Regions from separate parts of the Bifidobacterium sp. W8103 genome, predicted to be linked through region 2. Evidence: riboswitches for the same ligand, from Rfam matches in the RefSeq annotation. Region 2 holds a riboswitch; the other holds the start of a gene.
The links. Region 2 has a riboswitch for guanidine ahead of H3U90_RS00930 (DMT family transporter). Riboswitches for the same ligand answer to the same signal wherever they lie in the genome.
Positions count from the first base shown of each region.

Region 1: linked by a shared signal. The riboswitch ahead of H3U90_RS06275 (ACT domain-containing protein) and the one ahead of H3U90_RS00930 (DMT family transporter) in region 2 are both predicted to bind guanidine.

Region 1 is NZ_JACFRV010000001.1:1,608,401-1,614,585, forward strand. Features, by position in the region: gene H3U90_RS06270 (hypothetical protein) at 1-361, opposite strand, end outside; gene H3U90_RS06275 (ACT domain-containing protein) at 1,171-1,809, opposite strand; guanidine-III (ykkC-III) riboswitch at 1,849-1,909, opposite strand; gene H3U90_RS06280 (aldo/keto reductase) at 2,056-2,907, shown strand; gene H3U90_RS06285 (NAD(P)H-dependent oxidoreductase) at 3,019-3,480, opposite strand; partial or broken gene H3U90_RS08455 (hypothetical protein) at 3,392-3,574, opposite strand; gene H3U90_RS08305 (carboxymuconolactone decarboxylase family protein) at 3,588-3,782, opposite strand; partial or broken gene H3U90_RS08460 (VOC family protein) at 4,232-4,300, shown strand; gene H3U90_RS08310 (hypothetical protein) at 4,376-4,519, shown strand; gene H3U90_RS08465 (DUF1643 domain-containing protein) at 4,873-5,262, opposite strand; gene H3U90_RS06305 (DUF1643 domain-containing protein) at 5,205-5,471, opposite strand.
Region 2 is NZ_JACFRV010000001.1:226,162-232,346, reverse strand. Features, by position in the region: gene H3U90_RS00945 (beta-L-arabinofuranosidase domain-containing protein) at 1-755, opposite strand, end outside; gene H3U90_RS00940 (oligopeptide:H+ symporter) at 1,212-2,798, shown strand; gene H3U90_RS00935 (GNAT family N-acetyltransferase) at 2,961-3,479, opposite strand; gene H3U90_RS00930 (DMT family transporter) at 3,541-3,858, opposite strand; guanidine-III (ykkC-III) riboswitch at 3,867-3,930, opposite strand; gene H3U90_RS00925 (FtsX-like permease family protein) at 4,131-5,570, shown strand; gene H3U90_RS00920 (ABC transporter permease) at 5,590-6,185, opposite strand, start outside.

The DNA of each region.
Region 1 (6,185 bases), 1.4 Mb from region 2:
ATTCCTTTCCCTCATGCTTATCGTTTGCCGCGGAATCCTTGGGCTTGGACTGCAGGGGATTGTGATGGTAGATAAGGGCGAAGGCAGCCAGGGTCTCGATCATGCTGGCGATGATCCAGGCGATCACGATGGCGTTCTGGTGTTTGCCGACTGTTCCCATTCGGGTGAAGATGAAGACATCCATGATGAAGGTCTGCAGCACCAGAAGGACCGTCGCCACAACCACGGTCCTGGTATGCCTGTCCGTCTCCGTTCCCTCTCCCTCCGGCTTGCCGGGAGACTTGAAGCTGGCATAGGAGAGGAGCCAGATGCCGATTCCAAACAAGACTGCGGCAAGAGGCAGGGAGAAGAAGATCGGCATGGTGCTCAGGCTGAGGCCCAGAGCTGCGACTAGGACTGCTGAGGCCAGGCCTAGATAGAAGGAGTCATGGTTCTTCGCCTTGGGCGGTTTGGCAGGTTTACTTTCCCTAGTTGGCTGAGATGGCTTCTCGACAGGTACAGGCGCATCCTTTGCGGCAGACTTATTGGGTTGACTCGGCTTGTCGTCATAAGAGGGGCCATCATGCTCTCTGTCTACGTGGCCGGCTTGTTCCTGTTTATTTCGTGCTTCAGGTCTGCCATGATCAGTGTCCTTGCTGGATGAGTCCTTGCCTTCCTTCTCGCCTGTTTGTTCTGGTGCGGGCTTCGGCTTGGATGCATTTGCTGTTTGATTTTCTTTTCTGGCGTTCGCAGTTTCCACTGGTTTTGGCATGTGGTTCTTGTCGTTCATGGTTGTTTGTTGGGAATCTTCACGTGTGTCGTCACTCCGCGAGGAGTTGCCCTCATGCCTGCCTTGGTTCTTATTCGCACGTTCGTTTCGATTGTTGCTCATCTGATCCTCCAGGCTTGTACTTCCCGTCACTTGTGGCAGGTCATCTGGCAGCCTGCCTATTTTCAGGAAGCAACCTCTGTTGAGGCCAGTTTATGTGTCATTTTCTCGTAAAAGCGGCATTGACTGGCACTAGGTCGGCATCATTTCGATATTGACCAAGTGCAGGTGAAGCACATAGAGTTAGACGAGAGGCAGGGCCGGCAAAAGCGTAGGAGTCGTTGCAATATATTCAACGACGAAGGGTGTTTGTTTATGCATGGGCAGCATCGGCGGTCATGATTAATGTTGTTGTGGGTCAATCAGATGATTGTATATCCTGACTTGTCGAGGGCATCCAGGGCGGCAGGGAAGTCCTCGGCCTTGGTAAGGACATAATCCGTGTTGTAGGTCGAGACGGCGAAAATGCCTATGCCCTTGTTTGCCAGAATGGTGGCGATGGGCGCCAGGATGCCGATGAGTGAAAAGTCGAGAATGCCTTGGATGCGGAAGGCCCGCCAGCCGTCGCTGCGTTCCAGGGTCCGGCTGGGAACAATCTCGGTTGGACAGACTAATGAAGCTTCTTGGTCGGTTCGTCCTGTAAAAACAAAAGGTGAGTTCAGATCAATCTCTGTATAATCAGCAACTTTGCAGACAGTCAGTTCCGCTTCTATGGGTTGGATGCAGATACCCTGCCCTTGCCTTGTCGCTGAGCTGCAATTCTTGGTCGTGAATGAATCGCTTTTTAAATATGATCTGATGATGGCGTATAGCGCAACTAGGGCCCATACGCATTCAAGGGCAAAAAAGGCCCACCTCCGGTTAGCCAGAGCATCGACGGCCAGCAAACATGCGCCGATAAGGTTCAAAACAAGATTGACCCGGCTGCCGCTGGGCAGGCCTAGCAGCATCATCGAAGCAAAGGCCATGAGGAGCAGCAGAAATCCAATAAGCTGAGTCATTAGGAACAAACCAACCACATCCTTCCACGAGTGACCTGTTGAGCGTCGTCGTCGATCCGGGTACGGCGCGTCTCGTCCGGGGAAGGAATGCTTCCGAAAGATACTGTAGCATTACTGGCAGGGGTCGAAGGTCCGGTGTGCATCCCCATAAGCAGAGGATGGATATATAGCCAAAAGTGGTAGGCAATACTGTCTTCCTATGCTTTGTTAGATTGCAGGAGGGCATCACCAAGGAGACGATAGCGCATGGAAAAACTGCAGCTGAGCAATGGCTTCGAGCTTCCCATATTGGGATTCGGAGTCTACCAGATAGGTGATCTGGATGAATGCAGACGTGGTGTGGCATCGGCTCTCGATTGGGACTACCGCCTTATCGATACAGCTGCCTTCTATGGCAACGAGAGAGCAGTGGGGGATGCGCTGAGGGAATCTGCTATTCCTCGAGAGGAAGTGAGCCTTTCCTCAAAGGTCTGGATTCAGCAAAATGGTTACGAGGGGACGATGCAGTCCTTTGAAAAGACCCTGATCAACCTGCAGACGGACTACCTGGATCTGTACCTTATCCATATGCCTTATGGCGATTATCAGGGGTCGTGGAGAGCTATGGAAGACCTGTATGACCAAGGCCGCGTTTGTGCCATCGGAGTCTGCAATTTCCTGCCTGACCGGCTAATTGATTTGATCCTTTCCAGCAGAATCGCGCCTATGGTCAATCAGATTGAGCTGCATCCCTTCACTCAGCAGATCGCACTTCGAAAGGTCATGGACGAGCAGGGGGTTGCACCCATGGCCTGGGCGCCTCTGGCTAAAGGTCGTCGGGGAATTTTCGACAATCCTGTCCTCATGCGTATCGGCCAGCGCTACGGCAAGACACCGGCCCAGATAGTATTGCGCTGGCTGACCCAGCAGGGGATATGCTCCATCCCGAAATCCGCGCATGAGGAACGGATTCGCGAGAACCACAATATTGCAGATTTCAGTCTTGATGATGACGATATGCATGACATCAGAGCCATGGATACAGGAGGTCGCCTATTTCTTAATGTGGATACGCCTGAGGAGACCACACGTCTGCATGGGTTATCTTATACACAGTGACTGAGGTCCGCTGAGCTGATAAGACGAGGGCGCCCGCAATTTAAGATTCCTGTGTGGATGCCCTCGTCTTAATATTAGGGATTCTTGCTGAGGCTCTTCATGCGCATGCGCCTATTGTGCCGGCCAGTCGCCTTGCAGACAGCTCAAGTAATCTTTGGCTGCCTTTTCCAGGCTCTGATCGCTCATACCTGAGCTAACGCCGGTCAGAATAAAGGGCTTCCGATAGACGGTTCCAATGAGATTGCTGGTAGCTTTGAACGGAGCCAGGAGCTCGTCCACCGTATAGCCGAATTCGCCCTCATGGTGATAGTTCTCTCCGGCAGAGCCGACCGAGACGGCGAGCATGAGTTCCTTGCCTTTCAGGGCATTGCCGTGGGTACCGTAGGCCCATCCGTAGGTAAGTACCAGGTCTTCCCACTCCTTGAGCAGCGGAGGACAAGCTGTACCAATACATGGGAAACTGCCATACCAGACGGTCACAGCCTTTGACGAATGCTTGCTCACTAGGGATGTCGATCTGATTTGAGCGCAAGGCAGCATATTCGTCCCGGACCAGGATACCCTTATCCTCATGTCCCTTGGCTTCCCGCATCAGGCGGGCATTGATCCGTGAGGCTTCCATATGGGAGTGGAAGACCAGGACTGCCGTCTTGGCGTTTTGCTTCATGCCTTATTCTCCTTCAGTCATCATTTTGCCAGATTTGCTTGGCGCGGTTGAAAGCCGACCAGGCCTTCGGCCAGCCTGCGTAGAAGGCCAGATGGGTAATTTCGGCTGCTATTTCGTCCTTGGTGATGCCGTTCTTTTTCTCGATGTTCAGGTGAACGTCGAGCTGTTCTGTGCTACCCATGGCAATTAATGCGGCTATGGTGATCATGCTTCTGTCGTGCGCGGACAGTGCTTGTTCATCAGCCCAGACTTCGCCGATAGAACATCGTCATTCAGAGTTGCGAACTGAGGCGCGAATTCGCCCAATTGCTCTCTTCTTGCTGTTTGCTTTGTGGCCATGATGTTCCCTTCCTCATTGACCGTATGATCGCCCAAGACGCAGGTTCGCTGCTGTCTTGGATGCGAACGGCAATAGTTTATGGCCCTCGAAATGGTATGTATAATGCCGATTGCTTATATGTTGGTATTCGGTTTTTGCATGGGTCCATTGCCGAGCTTTCATCCGATTGGTTTCTTCTTGGCTCTGGCAGGTGTGTTGTCTGTTGTGACTATGGGTCGCCTTCTCTGCTGGCCGCAAGGCATTTTTTCGCATGCGCTCGCTTAGGCTGTCTTTTGAGTTATTAGGCGATAGGAGTTGAGCTCTTGAGAATCACTGGTTTGGACCATCTGGTCATCACGGTGCGGGATGTCGATGCGACCTGCGCGTTTTACCGTGATGTGCTGGCCATGAGATTGATCCCAAGGCGAATAGGCCTACGCCCGGCTCGGCTGACTTGTGTCTGCTTATGGAGGATTCGCTGGATGATGTGGTTGCCGCGTCATGAGCGTCATGTCAACTGTCTGGGTCCGGTCAATCAGACTGGTGCGCATGGGGCCATCACCTCGGTGTACGTCAGGGACCCCGATAGGAACCTGATCGAGCTTTCCAGATACGACCAGGACTGATATGGAATACCAGCCATTTACTAATGCTTGTTCTAAGCGGGATGGTTGATAAAACGTTTTTATGAGGATATCAATCCCAACCTCTCAATTGCCCTCTCCCCCAGAAAGTACCTCACTTCAATATGAACTTCACTGACCTGTGTGAGTTGTGTCAAGTTAGCAAAATTTGCACTTACTTCAAGAACTGATACAGCGTGGTAAATACATCGGATTTCAGAAAAACACTTCTTTGTTAGAACGATGAGATCATAATTTATTTGATATAGGTATAAATAAACAGCAATAAGAACCAGCGATAAAGCAAGGGGTGAGCCCCATGCTTATAGCAATGTTGAGAGTTTTGAGATCTATTGCTACATTATCCAAGGTTGTATCTTCAATTTATCCAAATCCTTTGGATTCCTTGGGTGAGGGTATCTGGGGTAACGTTGTTTTCCTTTGTAAGTGACGCCTAAACAGTGAAGCCCTTCCTTGGGGAGGAGATACAAAACGCTTTCAATTCTTTTCCTGAATCCAGGCAAAAACTCTTCTCCTCCTGCTCCCCATGCGACGATTATGTTGTTTGGGTATTGCTGAACCACATCTTGTATAATTATGTCGTTTTCAGGGCCTACTGCATCTATGTATGACCTTTCGATAATTTTGTGTGAGTTGGAGTCAATAAAAGCATATAAATTGAGAATAACTATACCGTCATACGGTTTATTATTATCATCTTTTCCCCATGAATAAGTTTTATACAGGCATCTATTGCCGGATCGTCAACATACTCGTCACCCTTTGAAGGGTTCTGCATGATGAAGCATGCCAGATTTGGTTTTTCAACACCAGTTTTCCATTCCCTGGTTAGCAGGTAACGGTGGGTTCTTTTTTTAGGATTGGTATCGTTAAAAACAGCAGTCTGCCTCATATTTTCAGTAAGCGTAGGAAGTGAAGAGGTCAAATCTCTCATAATTCCTCCTTTTCAAATTTACAACTTGGCTGTTGCGTAAATATGTCATAGTGAATGAAAGAACTCTTTTATTTTAGTCTTTATTTTTAACTCGTAATCTTAGCTCTAAAGAGTAAGTTCTCATTTAACGAACTGTAAAGCAAGTCGGAAGTAAGGGTTTGATGTGAGGTGGTTAATGAGGTTCGAGCACGCGACCTTCTGGATCAGGATAAGAGGATGTTGGAGACTTGGCTTTGTGCCTGTAGATGTCTTCAGCAGCGTCAGCGTCTTGCTTGCTGGCTTCGTGACTCAACATACTATCATCGGATTTATGGAGAAATCCGGGCTCCGTAGAAAACACACCATATGTGTGGAAGGCTATGAACAGCCCCGGTGAAGCGATGCTAGAAATAAAAGGTCAAGGCTCACTAGTCGTTCAGATGCTGAAAGGTGCAATCAGCCTCCTACAATGTGAATTTGTCGGATTTACTTGTTGCTTGGTCACGGTCGGTGGCGGGGATCATGTTGTGGGCCGGTCGATTTATGTGCCGTCTCGTTGTGCGTTTCGATGGGTTTTGCTTGGATAAATAGGCCTGGGTATGCTGCTGGTCAGTGGCAGCGTGAGGCTGCTGGCTCAGTGATAGTGTTCGGTTCTGGTCAAGGTGAATAGTACACGGTTGATTGAAGGGGACGTTTGCGAGGGCCGAAAGAATGTTGTCTTCTACTCACTGTACT
Region 2 (6,185 bases):
CCGCGCAAGTTGGAGTCCGGAGCGTCCCAGCCGATCATAGGCTTGGCTCCCTTGGTGTCCAGGTGGGCGGCCCGGCGGAACTCCACCAAGAGCTGATCGTCGTCCAGGGTCTTCAGGAAGGCTATCCGCCGACGCTGGTTGCCTGCAAGCATTCCATCACCGTTGAGCCGCACCCGGGAGATGGGCACGCGGCGGACCTTAGGGATGGAATCCACTGGCTGTTCGGGGTCTTCGTCAATCACCTGAACCTTGCACTGCACACGGATATCGCTGCCGTCGATGGATCCTTGGAAGTCATGTTCGCCGGTCTGTTCATCCCTCTGCTCAACACCTTCGTCCCAGTTGACCCGCTGGGAGACCTTCTGGCCGTCCTTGGTCAGCACGGCCGTGAACATGGGCAAATAGTAGGTGATGCCCTTGCGCGCCTTGATCTCGATGGGGTAGACCTTGCGTACTTCAATCTTGTTGGGCATCTGCAACACGGTCACATCGAAGCTGCGCTGGGCCTCGCCGCCGCCCTTGGTGACGGTCGCGGTCAGGGTTACGTTCCGGTCGCCTAGGCCGTATTCGGGCTGATTGACCTTGCCTTGAGGGTTCACCCATCGATCGTCGCTGCTGGTCCACTCGATGGTGGTTCCCTCCACCCCTTCGGTCGGCAGTTTCAGGTCGAAGTCCACGGTGCCCGTGTTGCCGATGTAGATCTGACGGGCCGCCTCATCGACGCAGTCCTGATCAGTGTGCATGGATGATGTCATGATGAATTACCTACTTCCTCCGTTGACAGGCGGATTTTGTCGGTCATGCTTTCCGTCGGATCGTCTCCGATCCGTTGGCGCCGCTCTGCCCCGACGCCTTGGTGCGCCTTACCTCATCAGTCTATGGACGGAAGCCCGATTATGAAGGTGGGGGAAATCGTCGAATGGGTGGACAATCTTGTGCCTTTGGTTTGGAGTTGTTCTGGCTAGCTTCTATGTCTTCCTAATCCTTGCAATGGTGCGCTTTCTGAGCAAGGAACGACCTGCCAGGGGAGCCTTGTCTGGTATTGGCCAGATGGCATTACCGAGAAATGTCCACCTTTTCCCATTCTCTTTGCACCTACGTCCAAAGGGCTGAAGATTTACCGTTCCAAGTGGAACAGCCTGTGGTTCCACGCAGAGCAAAAGGGTGCCGAACAACGAGGGTCGACACCATTGAGAAGCGAGGAGAAGCGTATGGCAACATCATCGGAACATGTCGACGAGCAGTCAGACAAGGACCAGCAGGATTCGAACCTGGTGGTCGATGAGTCCGGTCTCAAGGTCGACCATCATCAAGAGGAGGAATTGGAACATCTAAGAGCAGATCGTTCCTTCTTCGGTTACCCCAAGGGTATTGGCATACTGGCCACGGGCAACCTTTTTAACTCCATCTGCTGGGCCTCTTACGGGGCTGTGATGATTTACTATCTCTACAAGCCTTGGACCAAGGGATTGGGATTCACCCAGGGTGAGGCGGCCCAGCTTATAGCCATCGTGGCGGCCATCAATTCCATGTTCGAAATACTGGGCAGCTGGTTGGCTGATCGAGTTTTTGGCGCTCGCAAGGCGCTGGTCATTGGCAATATCACCAAGGGGCTGTCCTGCGGCCTTCTTGCTATCCCTGCATTCTCAATCGGTCAGGGTCGCGCTTTTGCCATAGTGGGCATGGTTCTCATGAACATTCCTATCGTCGGTGCCTCCAACGCCTCGTTGACCGGTATGCTCTTCCACCGCGATGACAGTCGTCGTGACGGGGCCTTCGCTATTCACGCCATCGCCAACAACATAGCTGGCTTTATCACTCCTGTGATTTCTGCTCAACTGGGGCTGGTCAACTATCATTACGGCTTTGCTATCGGGGCGGTCGCGGCCCTACTCTATGCCGCTATTATCGGCTTGCCTGGTAATCGTTTCTTCGGATCCTTGGGTTCAAAGCCGTCCAGGCCCTTGAGCGCCCAAGAAAAGAAGCGCTACAGTCTAATCGCACTGGTGGCCCTGGTTGTCATTGCTGCTTTCATAGCCGTGCTGCTCTTGTCCAAGAAGGTCAGTGTGAACAGCCTGGCCAATACTGTCAGTTCGTGCACATTTGTGGTGGCGATTCTCTTCTTTGCCATTATCTGGCGTTCCAAGCGCATCAGCAGTACCGAACGGCATAGGTTGCGCGCAGTTACTCCACTGTTGATCATGCAAATTGTAATTGGTGTGGACTACGCCATCCAAGGCACCACCCTGCTAATGTTCCTGGATCAGCGTATCAACCGTAAGTTTGGCGGTATCGAAATCGCACCAGGATCCTTCACGACCATTGTGGGTATTATTTCTCTGCTTTCAGGACTCTTCTTCAGCTGGTTCTGGGTCACCGACCTGGGCAAGCGTTGGAAGTCGAGCAGTCGTCTCTGCTTTGGTTTCTTCTTCACCGGCATCGCCAATTTCCTCCTGATTGTGCCGACTGTCGTGCTCAATCCTCACGCCGGAAAATACTCGGTGGTATGGCTGCTGGTTTATTACTTGGTCAGCAATTTCGGTGGATTCCCCTACGGTGTTGCAGCTAACTCAACTGTTGCTGCAATTGCTCCGAAGTCTTACGAGACGCAGATGCAGACCTCACTAACATTGTCTGCAGCCATCGGTACCGCCATCATGCTGGTCGTCTATGGAAGGTTGAAGTCGCTGGATCAGCAACTTCCTCTATTCCTGATCATTGGCACTTTGGAAATTGTTGTTGCGGTTGCGGTAATGATGTTCAGCAAGCGTTTCGAATCCATGATTCTCGATGATTAGTGAATGGATCGGTCTTTGTCGAGCGAAGATCTCTACAAAGACCGGGTGATAGTGAAGAGGTAAGCAGTTTCGCAATAGCCCTTTGTTGTTGTCAATAGCGGCACCGGAGGCCATCCGCAATTTTGTGGCTTTCGGTGCCTCGTGTTTGCACAGAGGTAGCTATTAATTGATTGCTGCGGTCATGATCCAGTCGGTCTGAATGTCAGCGCCCAAGGTGAAAGTGTGCTCGCCGGTCCGTTTGAAGCCCATGGCTTGGTAGAAACGTTGAGCGGGTTCATTGTGCTCCCATACACCCAGCCAAATTTTGCTCAGTCTCTGGTTCCTGGCTCGTTCGAAGGCCTGATTGACCAGCAGTGTGCCCAGTCCGTGGCGTTTGAAGTCCGATAGGACGTAGAGCCGCTCGATTTCTATTGAAGTGTCACCGAACTGCTCGGTCTGGGCTTTCCCTGTGCTGAGCTGCATGTAAGCTGCGGGCGTGCAATCCACGCTGGCCAGGAGAAAGACGGATTCAGATTCAGACAATTGCGACTTGATCAGTTCGGAGGAGAAGGAATGCAGGAGGTAGTCTTCCATGTTCTCTTGGCTGTTGTCGGCGGCGAAGGTGTCACGGAAGGTGGTCATGCCCAAGGAACATATCAGCCCGGCAACATCCGAGGTGCATTGCCGTATTGTTGCGGTCATGATGGCGATTCCTTTCTTCATTGATTCTGCTGCTGGATATTTCTGCTTTGATAGGCTGTTCTCAGTTGACGATCTTGAGTCCGACCACGCAGGCGACCAGACCGATGATGAGCAGAATGCGGGCGAGTGAAACAGGCTCCGATCCAGTAGCCATGGCGTATAGAACGGTCAGGGCAGCTCCTATGCCGACCCAGATCGCATAGGCCGTGCTGGTAGGGATGCTGCGCATGGCAAAGGCCAGACCCACCATGCTCAGAATCAATCCCACGATAAATACGATGTCAGGGACGATTTTGGTAAAACCCTGAGACTTGCCTAGGGCGGTGGCCCAGACCGATTCGCAGATGCCAGCGAGTATAAGTATGATCCACGAGGACATGGTTCCCTTCCGGCAAGTCTTGTCGCTGTCCGGGTACTTGACCATCGTCCGGGAACCTGAATCAGATTCTGGCCATCAGAATAGCACGGGGCAACACCCTGATAGTTGAATAGCAAGGGAGCGGCCGAGGGTTCATTGTAAGAAGGAATCAGGGTTAATTCAGGGTCGTTTCAGGGGTTTGCCGGATGTTGTCTCCCGCGCCGATCGGCTATTCATATAAATAGAGGGATCTAGCAGGGTGTACGCACGAGGATGTGGCAGGTGAATGAATCATGACTTGGGCCTTACGTGATCTGAAAGCCAATAGCGGCATTTGGGCTGGCGTCTTTATCGTTCTTGTGGTCACGCAAACTCTGCTCTGTGCCATGAGTGTGAGCATGGGAGTCAACAGCTATTACCAAGGTCTGTCGGTCAAGACCAGGGATCCTGCTAAGAGTCTGGCTTCGGCCCTGAGTCTGGTCTTCCTCACGGTCATTGTGCTCGGCTGTCTGGTGATCAAGCAAACCCTGCAGGCATCAATTCGCCAACGTCGGCAAGGGCTGGCCCTTCTCTCGCTGCTGGGAGCTACGCCTAAGAAGGTCCTGGTGCTTACGCTTTTGCAGGTGATGATTTTGCTTCTGCCGGCCTCCCTTATTGCCGTGGCTCTTTCACCTGCGCTGGCTGGAAGGATCCTCGATTGGTATTCCACCGGGATGCGAATGTCGGTACATTTCGCTTTTACCTGGCACAGATTTCCCAGGTCTGCCCTGACTGGTCTTGCAGTGGGATTGGCCACGGCCGTCTTGGCGACCAGCCGGACATTGCGGGATTTGGGAAAGATGACACCAGTCCGGATGGTGCACCGTGCTGAGGAGAGCGAATCGGTTGAACGGCCGAGACATGGAGGTGGTCTTGTGGCCCTTTTCCTTGGGCTGGCCTTGCTGCTATTGCCGTTGCCTGTCTTTGCCTATCTTTCGCACAGCGGCTCTGTATCCTTGGATCCTAAGCAAGTCCGGGCGGTCATAAGTGCCGTTGGAAGTGGACCGCTTTTCGCCATTCTCTTGCTGCTGATAGCCTTGGCTCGCGCTGGTGGGCCGGCTATAGGCAGGGTCACTCAACTCTGGACTGCTCTGGTGCCGTCATCGTCTGCCGTCTGGCGGGTAGCGCGTTCACAGGCTGTGGTCAGAAGCAAAGACACGACATTCGGCTCAACGGTCATAGCGTTGACCGCCTGCATGTTTTTGGTCGGCGGTCTGCTGACTGCCGGAGGCACCAGTACCGTCGCCATAAACAAGGTGCCGGGAATACCGAGTGCCACAGCGGGCGGGACTTTGGAGTTGCTCTATGGTTTCTGGGCAGCGCTGCTGGTCGCCCTGGTCGGCGTGATCGCGGGGTTCGCCATCGCCGCTCGGGATCGTGACCTTGATTTGGCGCTCCTGTCAATCGCTGGGGCAAACCCGCAGCAGCTTACTGCTATATCCACATTGGACGGCACCATCGTGATGACTACAGGCATTATCATCGCAGCAGGCGGCACCAAACTGGTCGGACTGAGCACAGCCATGGTCTATTGGCCCCTTATACACAGTCTGTCCGTAGTTTTTCCTTGGCAGTTCTTCCTTATATGTGGGTTGCCGATTATCGTCGTCGGCTCGCTGGCGACCATGCTGACGGCGCGGCCCGCTTTGAGGCGCTCCCCCATAGCAATCCTGCAAGGCGCCATAGGCGAATAGGGCTAGCCATAGCGCAGGCTCATTCCACGCTTTTCAGCGCTGAGACAGGGTCGATGCGGTCCAAGGTAGGGTTGGTAAAGCACTGAACCACAAAGGTGAATGCCATTGTGGCACCAGCTGCGATCAGGTAGGAAACCGGCTTGATCTGAACAGCGAAATAGAGGGAAGGCATATTCAGGGCTGAAGTCAGCAGTCCGGCGACATACCGACCCAATGGTAGGCCCAGAACAATGCCCATCAGTGTCAGAATCAGCATCTCCTTATTGATATAGGTGTGGACCTCTCGGTCATGGAAACCTAGGACTTTGAGAGTGGCTATCTCCCTGGTGCGTTCGGATACGTTGGTCGAGGCCAGGGTGAATAGGACAGCCAGAGCCAGACCCCCAGCCAACGCTACGATTAGCATGACCACCGCGTACATCAGATCAAAGTTCATAGATCGCTCCATGTCGACGGTGCTGACGGCCGAGGCGACCTCCTGGTTTCGGCTCAGACGGTTGGCGTAAGAAACCTGTTGGTCGGGAGAGCCGGTCAATAGGGCATAGACTGCATTCATGGCAACTGTGCTACTGCTCTGGCTGGTTTTATCGAACAGACGCTGATAACACTCCGCTG